DNA from 2 places in the Anoxybacillus sp. CHMUD genome. Region 1 is predicted to be linked to the other one. Evidence: predicted binding sites of a transcription regulator. Region 1 holds the regulator's gene; the other holds the start of a gene.
The links. The regulator Rex, encoded in region 1, represses fermentation and respiration genes when NADH is low (regulators of the CRP and FNR family bind a similar motif). The targets are predictions, from matches to a motif close to TTGTGAAATATTTCACAA.
Positions count from the first base shown of each region.

Region 2: ric (iron-sulfur cluster repair di-iron protein) is a predicted target of Rex. The motif match lies at 6,476-6,493, and genes of this name have one in related genera.

Region 1 covers NZ_SDLG01000030.1:2,189-12,237, forward strand. The annotation lists gene guaA (glutamine-hydrolyzing GMP synthase) at 83-1,603, opposite strand; purine riboswitch at 1,699-1,800, opposite strand; gene ETB99_RS15270 (hypothetical protein) at 1,926-2,078, shown strand; gene ETB99_RS13915 (DUF6944 family repetitive protein) at 2,054-2,464, shown strand; gene ETB99_RS13920 (GNAT family N-acetyltransferase) at 2,480-2,989, opposite strand; gene groL (chaperonin GroEL) at 3,163-4,779, opposite strand; gene groES (co-chaperone GroES) at 4,853-5,137, opposite strand; gene ETB99_RS13935 (CPBP family intramembrane glutamic endopeptidase) at 5,363-6,100, shown strand; gene ETB99_RS13940 (YdiK family protein) at 6,097-6,270, shown strand; gene ETB99_RS13945 (redox-sensing transcriptional repressor Rex) at 6,280-6,915, opposite strand; gene ETB99_RS13950 (ABC-F family ATP-binding cassette domain-containing protein) at 7,143-9,038, shown strand; gene tsaD (tRNA (adenosine(37)-N6)-threonylcarbamoyltransferase complex transferase subunit TsaD) at 9,334-10,049, opposite strand, start outside.
Region 2 covers NZ_SDLG01000005.1:132,905-142,953, reverse strand. The annotation lists gene ETB99_RS05355 (RNA-guided endonuclease InsQ/TnpB family protein) at 1-683, shown strand, start outside; partial or broken gene ETB99_RS05350 (formate--tetrahydrofolate ligase) at 837-1,442, shown strand; gene ETB99_RS05345 (MFS transporter) at 1,569-2,759, shown strand; gene ETB99_RS05340 (LacI family DNA-binding transcriptional regulator) at 2,781-3,758, opposite strand; gene ETB99_RS05335 (pirin family protein) at 3,962-4,666, opposite strand; gene ETB99_RS05330 (DoxX family protein) at 4,678-5,076, opposite strand; gene ETB99_RS05325 (MarR family winged helix-turn-helix transcriptional regulator) at 5,133-5,573, opposite strand; gene ric (iron-sulfur cluster repair di-iron protein) at 5,707-6,411, opposite strand; gene ETB99_RS05315 (cell wall hydrolase) at 6,690-7,277, shown strand; gene ETB99_RS05310 (hypothetical protein) at 7,448-7,651, shown strand; gene ETB99_RS05305 (malate synthase G) at 7,782-9,965, shown strand; gene ETB99_RS05300 (IclR family transcriptional regulator) at 10,025-10,049, shown strand, end outside.

The DNA of each region.
Region 1 (10,049 bases):
CACATACATTCTAGCAATGAAAGTGAGTGAAGTCAATATAAATAACGAACATTTTTTTTATAATTGTTTTTTTTGTTCGTTTTTACTCCCATTCGATCGTTGCTGGTGGCTTACTTGTAATGTCGTATACAACACGATTGACATGAGGCACTTCGTTTACGATGCGTGTTGAAATAGCTTCTAACACATCCCACGGAATACGTGCCCAGTCCGCTGTCATTCCATCAATTGAAGTAACTGCACGAATACCAACCGTGTAATCATACGTACGAGCATCTCCCATCACCCCGACGCTACGAATATCAGGAAGGACGGTGAAGTATTGCCAAATATCACGGTCGAGACCGGCTTTTTTAATTTCTTCCCGTAAAATCGCATCCGACTCCCGAACAATTTCTAGCTTTTCTTCTGTCACTTCACCTAATACACGAATGCCAAGTCCAGGTCCTGGAAACGGCTGGCGCCACACGATCTCGTCTGGGATACCTAACTCTGTGCCGAGTGCGCGTACTTCATCTTTGAAAAGTGTATTCAATGGTTCAATTAACTTAAATGTCATATCTTCAGGTAATCCACCAACATTATGGTGCGATTTAATCGTTTGAGCCGTCGCTGTACCACTTTCAATAATGTCCGTATAAAGCGTACCTTGTACTAAAAATTCGATGCCATCTAGCTTTGCTGCTTCATCATCAAAAACGTAAATAAATTCATTTCCGATAATTTTTCGTTTTTGCTCCGGATCACTTACACCTTTTAATTTATTTAAAAATCGTTCCTTTGCATCTACTTTAATGACATTCATATGAAAGCCTTCGCGGAACGTTTTCATGACACTGTCCGCTTCTCCTTTACGAAGCAAACCGTGATCGACAAAAATGCACGTCAATTGATCACCGATGGCACGATGTACGAGAACAGCCGCTACCGATGAATCCACACCACCACTTAAAGCGCAAAGTACTTTTTTATCTCCAACAAGTTCACGAATTTTGCGCACTTCGTGATCAATAAAGCTTCCCATCGTCCAATCGCCTTTACACTCACAAATGTTAAACACGAATCGTTTTAATAGTTCATTTCCATATACTGAATGACGCACTTCTGGATGAAACTGAACGGCATAAAACTTTCTCGTTTCATCGCTCATCGCGGCAATCGGGCAAGATGGGCTTGTCGCGTCAACTGTAAACCCTTCTGGCGTTTTTGTCACCAAGTCGCCATGACTCATCCAAACAATTTGCTCTGTCGGTAAGCTGCTGAATAGCTGAGACGCACGTTGCACCGTAATCGTTGCTTTTCCGTATTCTCTGTGGGTCGCTTTTTCTACTTTTCCACCCAAATGATGTGTCATCAGCTGCATACCGTAACAAATGCCTAAAATCGGAATACCTAACTCAAAAAGCGCCGGGTCACACGTAAACGCTTGTTCATCATATACGCTATTCGGACCACCTGAGAAGACAATTCCTTTTACATTCATTTGTTGAATTTGTTCGGCTGTAATCGTATGTGGGTGCAACTCACTATACACACCGAACTCACGAATGCGCCGCGTAATTAGCTGATTGTACTGGCTACCAAAATCTAAAACAACGATCATTTCTTGTTGACTCAAACGAAATCACCTCATCTACATATAATAAAAAAAGCTAGCATTCATACCCTCTCATAAAAAAACGAAGGCAGAATTCTAGCAATATAGAACACTGCCTTCGTAGTCGGGTCATTTACGGTGTCCCGGTAGAGACTCTCGAACCATATTATCGAGGATATACGAAGGTGCGCATCTTAAATTTTAATCCATTCTACCAACTTCATTCCTCGTCGGTCAAGATGCTGTCTTTTTTATTCAATTTTCTAACAATTAACAACAATATGTAACTTGCATATGATATATGAGCAAAAATTGTAGGAGAATGCACATGAATCAACCGAAAGCACTGATCGGTTCATTTACTCAAGCGATAGGTACTGTTACTTCGGCCATTGCGAGCATTCCTTCTCTAAGCGACAAAAAAAACAGTTTGCTCTTGATTTATGGGGAAACGTATTGCAAGCAACGGGAAATGCGCTAGAAGCAGATGCTGAAACGCCCGATACGTTAGGTGTATATGGAAATGAAATTCAAGCTATTGGAAATATTACCGTTGTCGCTGGACTGTTAAGCGAAGAAGGGAGCCGACTGGAGATTACAGGGAACTGGTTACAATCATTAGGCGGACTTATTTCATTTATAGATGATTGGGAAGATAAGCAATCATCTGTGTTAAGCCCTATCGGAAATTTACTTCAATCGATCGGCAATGCCTTACAAGCCATTGGTGGTGTATGGGAAAAACAAAAGGGCAAAGAAGAAGGGGAGACGATCGGGATTATCGGAGCATGGATTCAAGCTATCGGTTCTATTCTTTGTTTTTTAAGTCAATTAGAGGACAGGGCTACTTTCATAACAAAGGAGTAGCCCCTGTTTCTCATACTAAAAATGAGGAATCTTCTTTCCGACAATAACTAAATCTCTTTTTATCCCATCCAATTGAGCGACTTCCGGCAAATATCCCCACTTCTCAAAACCTACACTCAAAAATAGTTTCATGCTTGGCTCGTTGTGCGCAAAGATGAATCCGAGCAAAGTATCAATGCTAAACTTCGGACACTCCTCGATCACTTTAGCTAAAATCCTTTTCCCTAACCCTTTTCCTCTAAAATTTTCATGAAGATAAATACTTATTTCAGCAGTCGCATGATAGGCTGGTCTCCCGTAAAAAGATTGAAGGCTTACCCAACCACAAACTTCATCTCCATATTCCACCATCCATAAAGGTCTTTGATTAGGGTTGTGTTCCTTAAACCATTCCAATCTATCGTCTATCGATACGGGCTCTGTATCAGCAGTTACTAATCGACTTGGAATTGTCGAGTTGTAAATGCTAACGATTGTCGGTAAATCATCTATACTTGCTATTCTAAATGTAACGTCTTCTAACATAATCATACTCCTTCGCAAAATTTCGTTTAATTGTATATGTCTATATTAACATTCAAACCTCATTTTCAGATGTCTAAAAATAAAAAATACCCTTACATTTTTGTAAGGGTGAATATATAAAAAATGTAGGAGAAGCGGACACATCCACTTCTCCCTAGCGAAATTGAAAGGTATTACATCATGCCGCCCATGTCTGGCATGCCTGGTGTGTTTTTGTTTTCTTCTGGTTTGTCAGCAACGACTGCCTCAGTTGTTAAGAACATAGCGGCAACAGATGCTGCGTTTTGAAGTGCAGAGCGAGTTACTTTTGTTGGGTCAACGATACCTGCTTCGATCATGTCAACCCACTCGCCAGTTGCTGCGTTGAAGCCGATGCCAGGTTTTTCTGTTTTTAAGCGTTCTACGATGACAGAGCCTTCTAAACCAGCGTTTTGCGCGATTTGACGAACTGGCTCTTCAATCGCACGAAGAACGATTTTCACACCAGTTGCTTCGTCGCCTTCAGCTTCAATGGCTGCAACTTTGCTGTATACGTTCATTAACGCTGTACCACCGCCGGCAACGATACCTTCTTCAACTGCCGCACGTGTTGCGTTTAATGCGTCTTCAATGCGTAATTTACGCTCTTTTAATTCTGTTTCTGTTGCAGCACCAACTTTGATTACCGCAACGCCACCAGCTAATTTCGCTAAGCGCTCTTGTAATTTTTCACGGTCAAATTCAGAAGTTGTTTCTTCTAATTGTGCACGAATTTGGTTGATGCGTGCTTGAATGTCTTCGGCACGACCAGCGCCATCAACGATTGTTGTATGTTCTTTTGTTACAACAACTTTCGCTGCACGACCAAGGGAAGCAATTGTTGTTGATTTCAATTCGCGACCTAACTCTTCTGTGATAACTTCGCCACCTGTTAAGATCGCGATATCTTGAAGCATCGCTTTGCGACGATCACCGAAGCCAGGCGCTTTAACTGCAACAGCTGTGAATGTACCACGAAGTTTGTTCACAACTAATGTTGCAAGCGCTTCGCCTTCTACATCTTCAGCAATAATTAACAATGGCTTACCTTGTTGAACAACTTGCTCTAATACAGGAAGAAGTTCTTGAATGCTTGAAACTTTTTTATCTGTAATTAAGATGTATGGATTTTCCAATACAGCTTCCATTTTATCAGAGTCTGTAACCATGTATGGAGATACATAACCACGGTCAAATTGCATACCTTCCACAACATCTAATTCTGTTGTGAAACCTTTAGACTCTTCTAATGTAATGACGCCATCTTTACCAACACGTTCCATCGCTTCAGCGATAAGTTGACCAACTTCTTCGTCAGCTGCAGAAATAGCTGCAACTTGAGCGATAGAATCTTTACCTTCGATTGGTTTAGAGATCGCTTTTAATTCTTCTACCGCAACTGCAACAGCTTTTTCAATACCTTTGCGAATACCCATTGGGTTCGCACCAGCTGTTACGTTTTTCAATCCTTCACGAATCATCGCTTGTGCTAATACAGTTGCTGTTGTTGTACCGTCACCAGCAACATCGTTTGTTTTGCTTGCTACTTCCGCAACAAGCTTCGCACCCATATTTTCAAACGGATCTTCTAATTCAATCTCTTTCGCAATCGTTACACCGTCATTTGTAATTAATGGAGAACCGAACTTTTTCTCTAATACAACGTTACGACCTTTTGGACCTAATGTTACTTTTACTGCATCAGCTAATTTATCTACACCGCGTAACATCGCACGACGAGCTTCTTCGCTGAATTTAATTTCTTTTGCCATACATCTTACCCCCTTGATGATGATTTTTTTTGTTAAGTATTTTTGTACGCTTTATATGTTATCAGGCGAACGATTAACCAATCACAGCTAAAATGTCACTTTCACGCAAAATTAAGTATTCTTTTCCATCATATTTTACTTCTGTACCCGCATATTTTGAGAAGATGATGCGGTCACCAACGCTTACCTCTGGAGCTACGCGCTCACCATTATCAAGAACGCGACCTGAACCAACTGCCACAACTTTTCCTTCTTGTGGTTTTTCTTTTGCTGTGTCTGGTAAGACAATTCCGCTCGCTGTTTTTTCTTCAGTTTGAATTAATTCAATGACAATACGATCGCCTAGTGGCTTCAACACGGCAAACGACCTCCTTAATTAGATTTTCGTTCCGTTATTAGCACTCATTCTTATTGAGTGCTAACACACTTATTATATTAATGAACTTTTTTCAATTTTGCAAGTAGGAAGTTAAAAATTTTTCAATACATATTTCCCTCTTTCATTATGTCTTTCCTTTCGAAATTCATACAAAAAATATGGTAAAATGAAAAAGTATTTATTTTGTAAAAAGGGGTTGACCATGTGAAAAAACAATATTGGTATGTCATCATTACATATATCGCCATGCAGCTATCGAGCTTAGTCGGCGTCCCTTTACTTGCACATAGCGGCTTTGTCAACGCATCAAATAAAGAAATAGCTTTTTCGATCGCTTCTGGTTATTGGGCTGTTATTAGTTTCTCGATTGCTCTTTTTCTCGTTCTTTATTTTATGAAAGAAGATATGAAATACTCATATGATCGCCATCAAGCATCGATTGGCATGTCATTCTTTTGGGCAATTGGGGGGTTTTTGCTCGCTCTTTTCGCCCAAGGCGTTGCAGCAAACATCGAAGTACACCTCTTTGGGGTCGAAATGGGGTCCGAGAACACGAGACGGATCGTCGAAATGGTCAAACTTACACCAGCTCTTATGCTCGTCACTTCAATCGTTGGTCCAGTTTTAGAAGAAATCATTTTTCGAAAAATTATTTTCGGAACGCTGTATCAAAAATATAACTTTTTCTTATCAGCCATCATCAGCTCGCTTTTATTTGCTGTTGTTCATTTAGAGTTCGAACATTTGCTTCTTTATGCAACGATGGGATTTGTATTTGCTTTCCTATATGTCAAAACAAAGCGTATTATCGTACCTATTGCAGCACATGTACTGATGAACACCTTTGTCGTTGCAATTCAAACATTATTTGCTGAAGAAATCGAAAGCATTATGCGTGAGGCAGAACGAATGCAATTCGTAATTTGGAGGCTGTTTTCATGAAGTCTGAACCGTTGTTTTATTTTCTCACTGGCATTTTATTTACTTATTTTGCTGTCCATACCGCCGATGATGGTATTTGGGACATCACAACGATGCTATTTATTTTAATTGCTACATTTGATTTCGGCGCAGGAATTCGTTCTTTACGAAAAAAAACCTCCCGCTCGTAAACGGGAGGTTTACTCATTTCCGTAATGTTTTAAAAAGTAAACGAGTGACTGCAATTCGACCGCTAAATCAATATGGTGAACACGAATATGTTCTGGCACATGCAAGCGAGCAGGCGTAAAGTTTAAAATCCCTTTAATGCCTTTTTGAACAAGTCGGTCAGTAATCGGCTGGGCAACTTGAGCAGGAACGGTTAAAATCGCTACCGTAATCCCTCCAAGCTTTTCTTCCAATTCATCTAAATGATAAACCGGAACCCCTCCGACTTTTGTTCCCACTTTATCCGGATCAACATCGAACGCCATTACGATTTTCGTATTGTTATTTTTGCTAAAATTGTAGTTCAAAAATGCTGTCCCTAAATTACCGACGCCAAATAACGCTACTTCTGTCGTTTCATCTTGGTCTAACGTTTTTCGGAAAAACGACAGCAAATAATTCACATTATATCCGTATCCTTTTTTTCCAAGCGCACCAAAGTATGAAAAATCACGGCGAATCGTTGCTGAATCGACTTTTACAGCTTCGCTTAACTCCGCTGAAGATACACGTTGCTTGCCTGATGCATGCAAGTTTTTCAAAAAACGATAGTACAACGGTAGTCGCTTTGCGGTCGCCTGCGGAATTTTTGGTTGTTCATTATTCACGAGTCAATCCCCCACATTTCCTTTCACAAATAGTTAGCGCTTTCATTTTTCTCTCCTATACGTCTAAAAAATTCTCCCCACTTCTAAACTATACACTATTTTTTTCATTCTGTCTTTCCTTTGTACCCTTTATTATTATTTTTGTCAAATTTGTTATTCGTACACTAGTGTTGCCGAATATCAAGAAAGTACGTTACACTATCAAAAGAAGATTGAGGTGAGAAAGAATGATCATTTTACAAGTAAATCAACTATCCAAATCATATGGAGCGGAACAAGTTTTATCAGACATTAAGCTTGAAATACAAGAAAAAGACCGTATTGCGTTAGTTGGAAGAAATGGCGCGGGAAAATCGACATTATTAAAAATCATTGCCGGACAGTTGTCATACGACACAGGCGAAATCATTAAACCGAAACACGTAACGATCGGTTATTTAGATCAATATACAGGGTTGCAAGCTCATCGTTCCATTTGGGAAGAAATGCTCGATGTGTTTGCCCCGCTACAACAAATGGAAAAACAATTACGTGAACTAGAACAACAAATGAGTTTACATGATGCTGACTATGAGCGCCTACTTGAGCAATATGATCGTTTACAAACAGAATTCAAAGAAAAAGGCGGCTATCAATATGAAGCAGATATTCGTTCGGTTCTTCATGGTCTCCGCTTCTCACAGTACGATTATACGACAAAAGTATCTACATTAAGCGGTGGACAGCGGACGAGGCTAGCGCTTGGTAAACTGCTCCTTACAAGGCCCGATTTGCTCATTTTAGACGAACCGACAAACCATTTAGATATGGAAACGTTGCAATGGCTTGAACAATATTTAAAAAATTACGATGGGGCCATTCTTATCGTCTCCCACGATCGCTATTTTCTTGACCAAATCGTGACACAAGTGTATGAACTATCACGCACAAAAATAAAAAAATATGTCGGAAACTATACAAGCTACTTACAACAACGTGCTGAACAATTTGAACAACAACTAAAATTGTATGAAAAACAACAAGAGGAAATTACAAAATTAAAAGATTTTATTCAACGCAACATCGCTCGTGCATCAACAACGAAGCGAGCACAAAGCCGTAGAAAACAATTAGAAAAAATGAATATCATCGACAAGCCACTCGGTGATGAAAAATCGGCATCGTTTCGTTTCGAAATCGAACGCCCAAGCGGAAACGACGTGCTGACAGCTAACAACTTAGCAATCGGTTACGATCACATCATCGCAACAAACCTTTCATTCCGTATCACTCGCGGAGATAGTATTGCGCTAATTGGACCCAATGGAATTGGAAAATCAACTCTTTTAAAAACGATCATCAAACAACTCCATCCAAAACAAGGAGAAATACGCTACGGAACAAACGTACAAATTGGCTATTATGATCAAGAACAAGCACAATTAACATCAAACAAACGAGTGATCGACGAACTGTGGGACGAAGATCGATTAAGAACAGAGAAAGAAATTCGGACCATTCTCGGCAACTTTTTATTTTCTGGTGACGACGTATTGAAGCCTGTTCAGACGTTAAGCGGTGGAGAAAAAGCGCGACTCGCTCTCGCTAAACTCATGATGAAGAAGGCAAACGTATTAGTTTTAGATGAACCGACAAACCATTTGGATTTAGATAGCAAAGAAGTGCTAGAACAAGCGCTCATAGAATACCCAGGAACAATTATATTCGTTTCACACGATCGTTATTTTATTAACAAAATTGCAACAAAAATATATGAGTTATCCACAGACGGTCTTGTTGAGTATTTAGGGGACTATGATTATTACGTAGCAAAAAAAGCAGAGCTGCTTGAGCTTGGACAAATTAGCCAAAAAACTAAAACGGGCGAATCGTTGTCACCAAAACGTTCGTACGAAGAAGAAAAAGAACGAAAAAAATTAGAACGACAACGACAACGAAAAATCGAACAGCTAGAAACGGAAATGGAGCAAATCGAACAACAAATTGCTACGTATGAACAACAATTATATGATCCTTCCTGTTACAACGACTATGAAAAAGCTCGAGACACACAAGCGCACATTGACGCCCTAAAACAAAAATTTGATGAACTATTCGAACAGTGGGAACGTTTACAACAATAATAATGGGCTAGCTCCACTTGTGGACTAGCCCCATCTTTTTACACAAACATATCCACAGAAAAAACACCTAAATATAAGTTATTCACGGACTTTTCCACATTATCCACAACAACAAAAGAAAAATCCCCCATTTTGTTGTGGTTAACTTGTTATGATAAAATAACATACAATCAACGTTTTCCACATTATTCACATGTATGTGGATAAAATAATCCACAACAAGCTGAATTGTTCTTAGAAAAATTCGTATGACAATTAGAAAAAGGTGCCCCATTGCTTTTGGGACACCTTCTTGCTATAACAGTAAACTTGGGTTTGCATTTAATGCCATGGTGGCACGCTTTCCTTGTTGAAATAATACTGTTCCCGCTGCTGCAATCATCGCTGCATTATCTGTACAAAGCGACAACGGCGGGATAACTAACTCGACTTCTGGCAGTTGATTCATTTGTTTTTGTAATTGTGTACGTAACCCTTCATTTGCCGCCACACCGCCAGCCAGCAATATTTGTTTTACGCTGTAATGCATGGCTGCTTCGATTGTTTTTCTCACTAATACCTCAACGACACTTGCTTGAAAACTTGCCGCCATATCTTCAGGTCGGATCATTTCTCCACGTTGCTTTGCATTGTGCAACGTGTTAATAACCGCTGATTTTAATCCACTAAAACTAAAATCATACGAACCTTCTTCTAACCACGCGCGCGGTAAATCAATAATTGGTTTCCCTTGTTTCGCTAAACGATCGATATGAGGTCCCCCTGGATAAGGGAGTTGCAAGGCCCGGGCAACTTTGTCATACGCTTCTCCAGCCGCATCATCACGCGTTTCTCCAATCACCTCAAATATCCCATGCTCTTTCATGTAAATGAGCTCTGTATGACCTCCAGACACAACAAGCGCCAGAAGCGGAAATTTCATTTCTTGTACAAGTTGATTTGCGTAAATATGTCCTGCGATATGGTGCACGCCAACAAGCGGAATGCGATGTGCAAAAGCCAACGCTTTCG
Region 2 (10,049 bases), on a different contig from region 1:
TCGTGTTTGACGGGCTTCATTGGTTTTTAACGGTCGGTGTAGAGGAAGCGGAAGTGAAACATGAAACGTACAACGAAGGCATTGGTATTGATTTGGGAGTAAAATCGTTCGCTACCGTCAGCAATGGGATGACGTTTCCTAACATCCATCACATGCCTCAAGTGAAAAAGCTTGAAAAACAAATGAAGCGGATGCAAAGAAAAATATCGCGAAAATATGAAATGAACAAAATCCAAACAGAAAGGGGGGAATTCCGTTACAGAAAAACGGAAAACATTAAGAAACTAGAATTCCTTGTTTTGAAAAAACGCCGAAGGATAAAAAATACCCAGCTAAACTATACCCACCACATCACCACGACGTTGGTGAAAACCAAGCCAGCGTATGTCGTGATGGAAGACTTGAATACAAGTGGCATGTTAAAAAATCGGAAGCTATCGAAATCGATTCAACAACAAACATTCCACGAGTTCAAGCGGCAAATGATGTACAAATGTGCATGGCATGGGATCGAGTTGATCGTGGCGGATCGGTTTTATCCGTCAAGCAAAAAGTGTAGCCGTTGCGGTCATGTAAAAGAGAAGCTTTCTTTATCCGAACGGACGTACCGCTGTGAAGCTTGCGGGATAGAAATGGATCGCGACCTCAACGCAAGCATCAACTTGAAAAACTATGCCAAGTAAAGCGCAACATGTACCCATACGTTAGTGGGGAAGTGAAGCCTTCGGAGCGTCAAAGAAACGAGAGTAGCGTTTCGCGAAATCGGGCGCGATGAACAAGGAAGGAAACATAGACTTTTATAAGTTTCTTATAAAGTCTTGTAAGTTTTCTGTAACGGACTAGCCAATTTAGAGAAACATATTGAAACGATTCAAGCGTTTGGTTTGCCGTTTGTCGTTGCTATTAACCGTTTTATTACGGATACAAATAAAGAAATTCAAGCATTAACGACATTTTGTGAAGAAAAAGAATATCCTGTATCGTTAACGGAAGTATGGGAAAAAGGTGGGGATGGCGGAATTGATTTAGCTCATAAAGTATTAGAAGTAATCGAAAATACAAAAAGCACGTACACTCCGTTATACGAATTAGATGAACCGATTACGGATAAAATTCAAAAAATCGCGCGCGATGTTTATGGTGCAAGCGACGTTTCTTTTTCTGACAAGGCGAAAAAGCAAATCGAACAATTTACATCGTTTGGGTGGGACAAGCTCCCGATTTGCATGGCGAAAACGCAATATTCGCTTTCCGATGACCCATCAAAACTCGGGCGACCAATTGATTTCACGATTACGGTGCGCGAATTAAAACCATCGATTGGCGCAGGTTTCCTCATTGCCTTAACAGGGGATGTCATGACGATGCCAGGCTTGCCGAAACAACCAGCAGCGCTTCAAATGGATATCGACGAACATGGAAACGCACGCGGACTTTTCTAAGTGAGCAATGAGGTAGCGTCTCATCTGTGTGATGAGGCGCTTTTTATGAGTAAGCAAAAAAATTGAAATGTTGGCAGAAGGTATTATAATGTAAGTATTCCATTTGTTTTATAGGGAGAGAGGAAAATGCAAGCAAGTGTTGAACAACGTGCAAATATGCAAACTGTCGTGTATCCGATTTTAATTGCTATTAGCATTGGTCATTTGCTAAATGATGCGATGCAAGCTGTTGTTCCGGCTTTATTTCCGATTTTAGAGTCGTCAATGAAATTGTCCTATACACAAATTGGTTGGATTGCATTTACCCTGAACATGACTTCTTCTATTTTACAGCCGGTTGTCGGATTGTTTTCCGACCGCTATCCATCGCCGAGTTTTTTGCCGCTCGGCATGGGAGCGAGCATGTTAGGGATGATCGGGTTGGCGTTCGCGCCTAATTTTTTCTTTGTTCTATTATCCGTTTTATTTATCGGATTAGGCTCAGCTGTATTTCACCCAGAAGGTTCACGTGTCGTTTATTTTGCTGCACAGGCGAAAAGAGGATTCGCTCAATCCATTTACCAACTCGGTGGCAATACAGGGAATGCCCTTGCTCCGCTATTCACCGCCCTCATTTTCGTTCCGTTCGGTCAAAAAGGGGCAAGTTGGTTTGTCATTGTTGCGGCGCTTGGGATGGTTGTTTTATTTTGGGTGTCGAAGTGGTATGCTGTTCAATTGCATCAAGTGAACGAACGCCGAAAGGAAACGATGGAAGAAAAGAAACAAATAAGTCAAAAGATTATATTTGCACTTATTCTCCTAGTTCTTTTAGTATTTGCACGCTCATGGTATTATGCAGGAATTTCGAATTACTATCAGTTTTACTTAATGAAGTATTACGGTATTTCTATTCGTCAAGCGCAACTTTATTTGTTTGTTTTTATGATTGCTGGAGCGATCGGTACCGTTTTTGGCGGTCCGCTTGCTGATCGATTTGGGAGACGAAATTTAATTTTTGCATCCACGCTCGGTACGGCACCGTTTGCGCTCATTTTGCCATATGTGCCACTTCATTTTGTTTTGCCAATTGTTTTTGTTACAGGCTTTATTTTATCGTCTAGTTTTGCTACGTTTGTCGTCTATGCACAAGAATTGCTTCCAGGAAATGTTGGGATGGCTTCAGGATTAATTGTTGGTCTTGCGTTTGGGATGGGGGCGCTTGGAGCGGTTGCACTCGGAAAAATTGCAGACGTGTATACGCTAAAAACACTTATGGTTATGTGTAGCTTTCTTCCTTTGTTTGGCGTGTTGACATTTTGGTTGCCGAAAGAAGCATAGTGGCAAGCGGGAAGCTTGCCACTATACTGATGCTCGTTCAATCAAACGAACGGGCATTTTTTCTTTTTTCGGTTCTGTCTTTTCGTTTATGAAATGGTTGTATATCATCTGGAAAGCTTTTTTTCCCATGAGCGAAAGAGGTAGCTCAATTGTCGTGATATGCAACGCTTCTGAAATAGGATGGTTATCAAAACTAACGATAGCTAAATCGTTTGGAACATGTAATCCATACGTTTTTCCCCATAAAACAATTCCTGCAGCAACTTGATCGCTAGCGACGAGTAGAGCGGTTGGCTTTTTCTCGAGAGAAAGAATAGTAGATACAATTCGCTTCCCGTCATTCATATGCAAACAATGATGAAACATCCAATCGGGACGAATCGGGGCATGTATGCGTTGAAGCGCATCTTTGTAGGCTGCCATCCGCTTTTGGCTATTGATGCTCGTTGGCCGACTAAGACAATATCCGATTTTTGAATGTCCTTTTTTTATTAAGTAATCCATTCCAAGCGCAAAGGCATGGTAATGGTCGATGTATACGGAAAACAGATGCGGCTCTGATGTATCTTCACATAAAACGATTGGACCATCATCTGCATAGGATGCAATGGTTTCGAGACGAATGGTATGCGAACAAATAATGAGACCATCCATTTGCTTGACACGTAACATTTCGAGCGCTTCTAATTCTTTATGTATGTCATAGTTTGTTTGAAAAAAGAGAAGATGGTATCCATATCGCAATGCTTCTTCCGCAATTCCTTCTACAATCATGCTAAAATAGGGGTGATTGATGGTCGGTAACATAACCCCGATAATATTTGTTTTTCCTTTTGATAAGTGAACGGCATTAATATTTTTTTTGTAGTTTAATTCATGAACGACATCCCATACAGCTTTTCGTTTTTCTTCTTTGACATATGGATAGCCATTGAGCACACGAGATACGGTTGATACAGAAACACCTGCCCGTTTTGCGATTTCACGAATATTTGCCATACTTTCACCTGCTTTTTTGATCACATATATGTCATATTTTACTCCTTTTTTTGTGAGTTTGTAAAAAGTTTCATATTTTTTCAACAGGTGAGTTTTCAAAACGATATGGATTTATTTACGTGGATTGTCATGATGGAAGCGGAACATTAAAATGGAGAATAATGTTAAATTTAGCTTGCCCACTTAAGCGGGCAAGCTGGCAACTATGGTAAATCAATCAGCATAAATCGGCTATCTGTTTTCGATGTGATGTGTAATGTTGTTATATCTGTTATACGCGCAGCATCGCGACGTTGTAACATTGTATCATCATTTAATACGAGTTCTCCTTCAATAACAAACAGGTATATGCGACGTCCTTCTTGTTGATGGAATGTTATGTGCCGATTATTTTCTAAATCGGATAAATACATCGTTATATCTTGATGAATGTAAGCAACTTGATCACCTGTTTGTGTTTTCGAAACAATAGGTAATAAACGATTTTTCATTTTTTCAATATCATATGAAACTTGTTCATATGACGGGGTAAGACCGCGTGCTTCAGGTAGAAACCAAAGTTGTAGCAGATTGACTTCTTCTGTAGCAGATGGATTCATTTCTGAATGTACAATACCTGTTCCAGCTGTCATTCGTTGTACTTCACCGAACGAAATGATGCGATGATTGCCTAGATTATCGCGATGTTCGAGCTGTCCCTTTAAGACGACTGTCACAATCTCCATTTCTTGATGAGGGTGAGCTCCAAAACCACGTTGTGGCGCGATGATATCATCGTTAAATACGCGCAATGGGCCAAAGTTCATATTGTTTCGATCAAAATATTCAGCAAATGAAAAACTAAAATAACTTTGCAACCAACCGTGGTTTGATTCAAATCGTTCATGTGCAGGATATACGTGAATCATGGTGTGCCTCCTTATTTTATAAGTGCATCAATTGAGTAGTCGCCTGCGCCGATAAGAGCAATGCCGATCACAACAACAATCAAAATAAAGTTGTACTCAAAGCCATTTTGAGTGACCCAAAATCCGTTCGGAGCGTGCACTTTTACAATAGCGACGACCATTGTAGCAGCGATCAACAAAGCTGCAAATGGGGTGAACAACCCTAGGGCAAACAATAATCCACCGACGAATTCAGCTAATCCAGCGATTAAAGCCATAGTCACTCCAGGTTTTAGTCCGATCGATTCAAACCATCCTCCCGTTCCTTTTAAGCCGTATCCCCCGAACCATCCAAACAACTTTTGCGCGCCATGACCGACAAACGTTAAACCGACAGCGAGACGGATAAGTAAAATACCAATGTGCATCATGATGATCTCTCCTTTCATATATCTTGATTTCAAGATAAAAGTTGTGCGATAGGCCTTTAGAAAGGCGACAATGAAAGACCTATCTTTTTGAGCAAGTGAATCGCCATTTCTTTTTCATCTGTGGACAAAGATTGGAAAATCTCCAACATTTTTTGTGCGTGCTGCGGGAAAATGTGATCCATTAGTGCTTTTCCTTCTTCAGTAATAACAGCGTACGTAATGCGGCGGTCCTTTTCACAACGTTGCCGGACGATATATCCTTTTTCTTCGAGTTTGTCGATGACGTATGTCATGCTTCCACTTGTAAGCAAAATTTTATCACCGATTTGCTGGATCGGCTGCGCTCCTTTATGATACAGCAAATCGAGCACACCAAACTCCGTTGGGTTTAGTCCGTAACGTTGAATGTCATGTTTTACATGTTCCGACACCGCTTTATGTGCTCTAGAAAGGACAATGAATAGTTTTAATGATAATGTTTGATCGTTTTGGCTCATGTGCATCAACCTTTATCTTGATTTCAAGATAATTATAAACTTACGAAAAGTAAGTTGTCAATATAGTTGTTTTTATGGATATCGTATAAGGTGCTAGTTCAGCCATACGCTTTCGACTAGCACCGATGATTCCTTATTTACTTTCGTCAAGAATGCGCGGAAATAAAATATTATTCTCAAGATGAATATGAGTGAATAGATCTTCCTCTAGCGTTTCAAGCCGATTGTAAACTAGTCGATACGTTCCACATGCATCAAAAGGTGGTGTAAAATCGTTCGTGATTTTGCGAATTTCTTTAATGATATCTCCTGCCGTATCGTGTTCGGTAACAAGTTCTTCAATAACTTCTCTCATCGCTTGTTCATTTTCTTTTGTCGGATATTGTTCGAATTGGATGATTAATGGAAATGCTTTTGTTTCTTCTTTCATTAAATGTTGTTCTAGTTCGGTTTTTAGCTCATTGAACAGCTTATGCACTTCAACTAAGTGTGGTTGTGTGGGACCATGAACGCGTGCCACTTTTGTTACATATGGGCTAAGTTGTGGTAATTCTTCCATTAAAAAATGATGATGTTTTTGAACAATATGCTCGATTAAATTTGTATAGGAAGCCTCCATCCAGTTTTTTTCTACCTTTTCGAGCGATTTTTCATACAGTGATTGTAGCTCGCTTAAAATTGTTTCTATATCTAATTGTTTTTCAGCGAGCACTTCAGATAAGGAACGATTTCCACCACAACAAAAATCAATTTTATATGCTTTAAACAAATCGCTCGCTTTTGGGAACATCACCACAATTTCACCGACCGTCGATTGTGCATTGAATATATTTTCCATAATTTTCTCCTCCGAAATGTATTGATATTTACAATGTAATCATATCTTCTTTTTTGTCTGTTTGTTGTGATGCTCATCACATAATTCTTGTGATTTTGGAAAAAACTTTGACAAATAAACTGTTCATATTGAAAGTATAATAGTTTATGAATAAATTTCCATATACCTTCTCGGGCTTTGAGCGCCATATGATCCGGGTGTTTTCCATAAATTAGATAATGATAGATTGCTAAATCCCTGCTAGTCTTATAAGCGAGCAACGGACTAGGAGGGATAATATGAGGAAATTGCTAGCACTTGCTTCTGTCTTTGTAGCAGCTTTTTGTTTTTCAACAACTGAAGTAGCTGCACAAACGACAGTTCATTATGTAAAACAAGGGGAAACGTTTTGGACGATTGCAAAAACTTACAATGTTTCATTGCTAGAGCTTCAACGAATCAATCAAAAACAATCCGATATTTTATTCGTTGGTGAAGCGTTGCGTATTCCGCAACCTATTTCTCAAGCCGATAAAGATTTGTTAGCTCGCCTCGTTCATGCGGAAGCAAAAGGAGAGCCGTTTGCAGGGAAGGTGGCGGTTGCTACAGTCGTGTTGAATCGTGTCGATCATCCGAATTTTCCAAATACAATTCGCCAAGTCATTTATGAGCGTTCAGGGGGATATTATGCGTTCACTCCTGTACAAAACGGCGAGATTAACAAACCAGCGGATCGAGAAGCATATCGAGCGGTTGAAGAAGCCATTGCTTTTCGCGGTTTAGGAAGTGGTTCATTGTACTTTTACAATCCAAAGACGGCGAAAAGCGAATGGATCCGCTCGCGCCAAGTGACAGTTGTGATTGGAAACCATGTATTTGCGAAATAGTTTTTTTCTATGTAGGTGGAGAGCGCTGAAAAAGTTCACGAGAACTGTGAACTTTTTCAGCCTTTTTTATTTCTGGTGATTTAAGTCTATATCTTGAGATTGAAAATTTTTCCGTATTGTGCACTTGCGTTTAGGCTTGTGTTGCACCCAGCATAAAAGCTGGGTGAGGATTGAAACTGCAGAAAGAAGCATTGCGTAATAATGTATGTGCTGAAACTGTCGTGCGCATGACAATGTTGATCGTGGAACAATTATTAAATAAGTACATGCAACTGTATAAACGCAAACAATATGATCCCATTCGGCAAGGGGATTTGCTTGTACGGGAGTTAGAGGAATATGTGAATATTATAAAATATGGAATTTACAAGTAAAGGCGGGGCTTTTCCCGCCTCATTTATTTGTAAGAAAATTATTGAAATTTTCTGTTTTTATATGATATGATATTCTCAAGGAATTTGAAACCATGTTTCGTAATACGCAACAAAAGAAAGGGGAATGATGATGGGGGAATATGTGAAAATAGGTCGTCTACAGGTAGCTGATATTTTTTATGATTTTATGACAAATGAAGTGTTGCCGAATAGTGGGGTAGATACAAATAAGTTTTGGGGCGATTTTGAACAGCTTATCGTCGAATTAACGCCGAAAAATAAAGCGTTGCTTGCGAAGCGCGATGAATTACAAGAAAAGATCAATGAATGGCATAAGCAACATCGCGGACAGTTTGATTTTGAACAATATAAATCGTTTTTACAGGAAATCGGCTATTTAGAGCCGGAAGTCGAGGACTTTGAAATTACGACAGAAAATGTCGATGATGAAATTACTAAACAAGCGGGGCCACAACTTGTTGTTCCGGTTACAAACGCACGTTACGCGCTCAATGCAGCCAATGCCCGTTGGGGAAGTTTGTACGATGCGTTGTATGGAACAGATGTCATTAGTGAAGAAGATGGTGCAGAGCGCATAAAGGGATACAATCCGGTGCGCGGTGAGAAAGTCATTGCTTATGTGCGTGAATTTTTAGATGAAACGGTACCGCTTCGTGGGTATTCGCATAAAGATGCTGTGCAATACGCTGTCGTAAATGGTACATTAACTGTCACCGTAAAAGATGGACAAACGACAACGTTACAACATGAGGAAAAATTTGTCGGATATCAAGGTTCGCCAACACAACCATCCGCTATTTTATTAAAAAACAACGGTCTACATATTGAAATACAAATTGATCGTACTCATCCAATTGGACAGACGGATCCAGCAGGTATTAAGGACGTTTATTTAGAGTCAGCTTTAACAACGATTATGGATTGTGAAGATTCCGTTGCCGCAGTAGACGCGGAAGATAAAGTGCTTGTATATCGCAATTTGCTCGGCTTAGTTCGTGGTGACTTAACGGCGAGCTTTACAAAAGGAAACAAAACCGTTACGCGCGAATTAAATCCAGATCGTGTATATACAACGCCAAGCGGCGAAACGCTCAACTTGCCAGGACGCTCACTTATGTTTGTACGCAACGTCGGACATTTAATGACAAACAATACAATTTTGCTTGAAAACGGAGAAGAAGTGTATGAAGGCATTTTAGATGCGGTTGTGACGACGTTAATTATGAAGCATTCGCTTCTTGGTAATGGAAAATACGTCAATTCAAGAAAAGGTTCCATTTATATTGTAAAGCCGAAAATGCACGGTTCAGAAGAAGTAGCATTTGCGAACGAATTATTTGATCGTGTGGAAGATATGCTCGGTCTTGAACGAAACACGATTAAAATTGGTGTAATGGATGAAGAACGACGGACAACGTTGAATTTAAAAAATTGTATTTATCAAGTAAGAGATCGAATTGTTTTTATTAATACAGGCTTTTTAGATCGCACAGGAGATGAAATTCATACGTCCATGGAAGCGGGTCCGATGATTCGGAAAAACGAAATGAAATCATCGACATGGCTGCAAAGCTATGAAAAATCAAACGTTAGTGTGGGATTGGCGACAGGCTTTCAAGGACGCGCTCAAATTGGTAAAGGCATGTGGGCAATGCCTGATATGATGGCCGAAATGTTAAAACAAAAAATTGCTCATCCGCAAGCAGGAGCGAATACAGCGTGGGTGCCGTCCCCAACAGCAGCGACGTTACATGCACTCCATTATCATAAGGTCGACGTATTTGCAGTGCAAGATGAGTTGAGAAAACATATGAAAAATTATCGTGACGACATATTACAAATTCCTGTCGCGATTCATCCACGATGGACACCAGAGGAAATTCAACAAGAGTTGGATAACAACGCACAAGGTATTCTTGGTTACGTCGTTCGTTGGATTGATCAAGGGATTGGATGTTCGAAAGTACCGGATATTCATAACATCGGTCTCATGGAAGATCGTGCAACGTTGCGCATTTCAAGTCAACATATTGCCAACTGGTTGCATCATGGCATTTGTACGAAAGAACAAGTACTTGAAACGCTAAAGCGAATGGCGAAAGTTGTTGATGAACAAAATGCAGACGACCCAGCATATCGGCCAATGTCGGTTGATTATGACAATTCAGTTGCTTTCCAAGCTGCGTGCGATCTTGTTTTTAAAGGCTATGAGCAACCAAACGGCTATACGGAGCCAATCTTACATCGTCGTCGTTTAGAAGCAAAAGCAAAATATGCACATGTAAAACAATAGTAAGATGGAGGGCATTCTATACGAGTGCCCTCGTTATTATGTTAAAGGTGGGAAACGTAATGAGGGAAGATTCGTTTGTGAAAT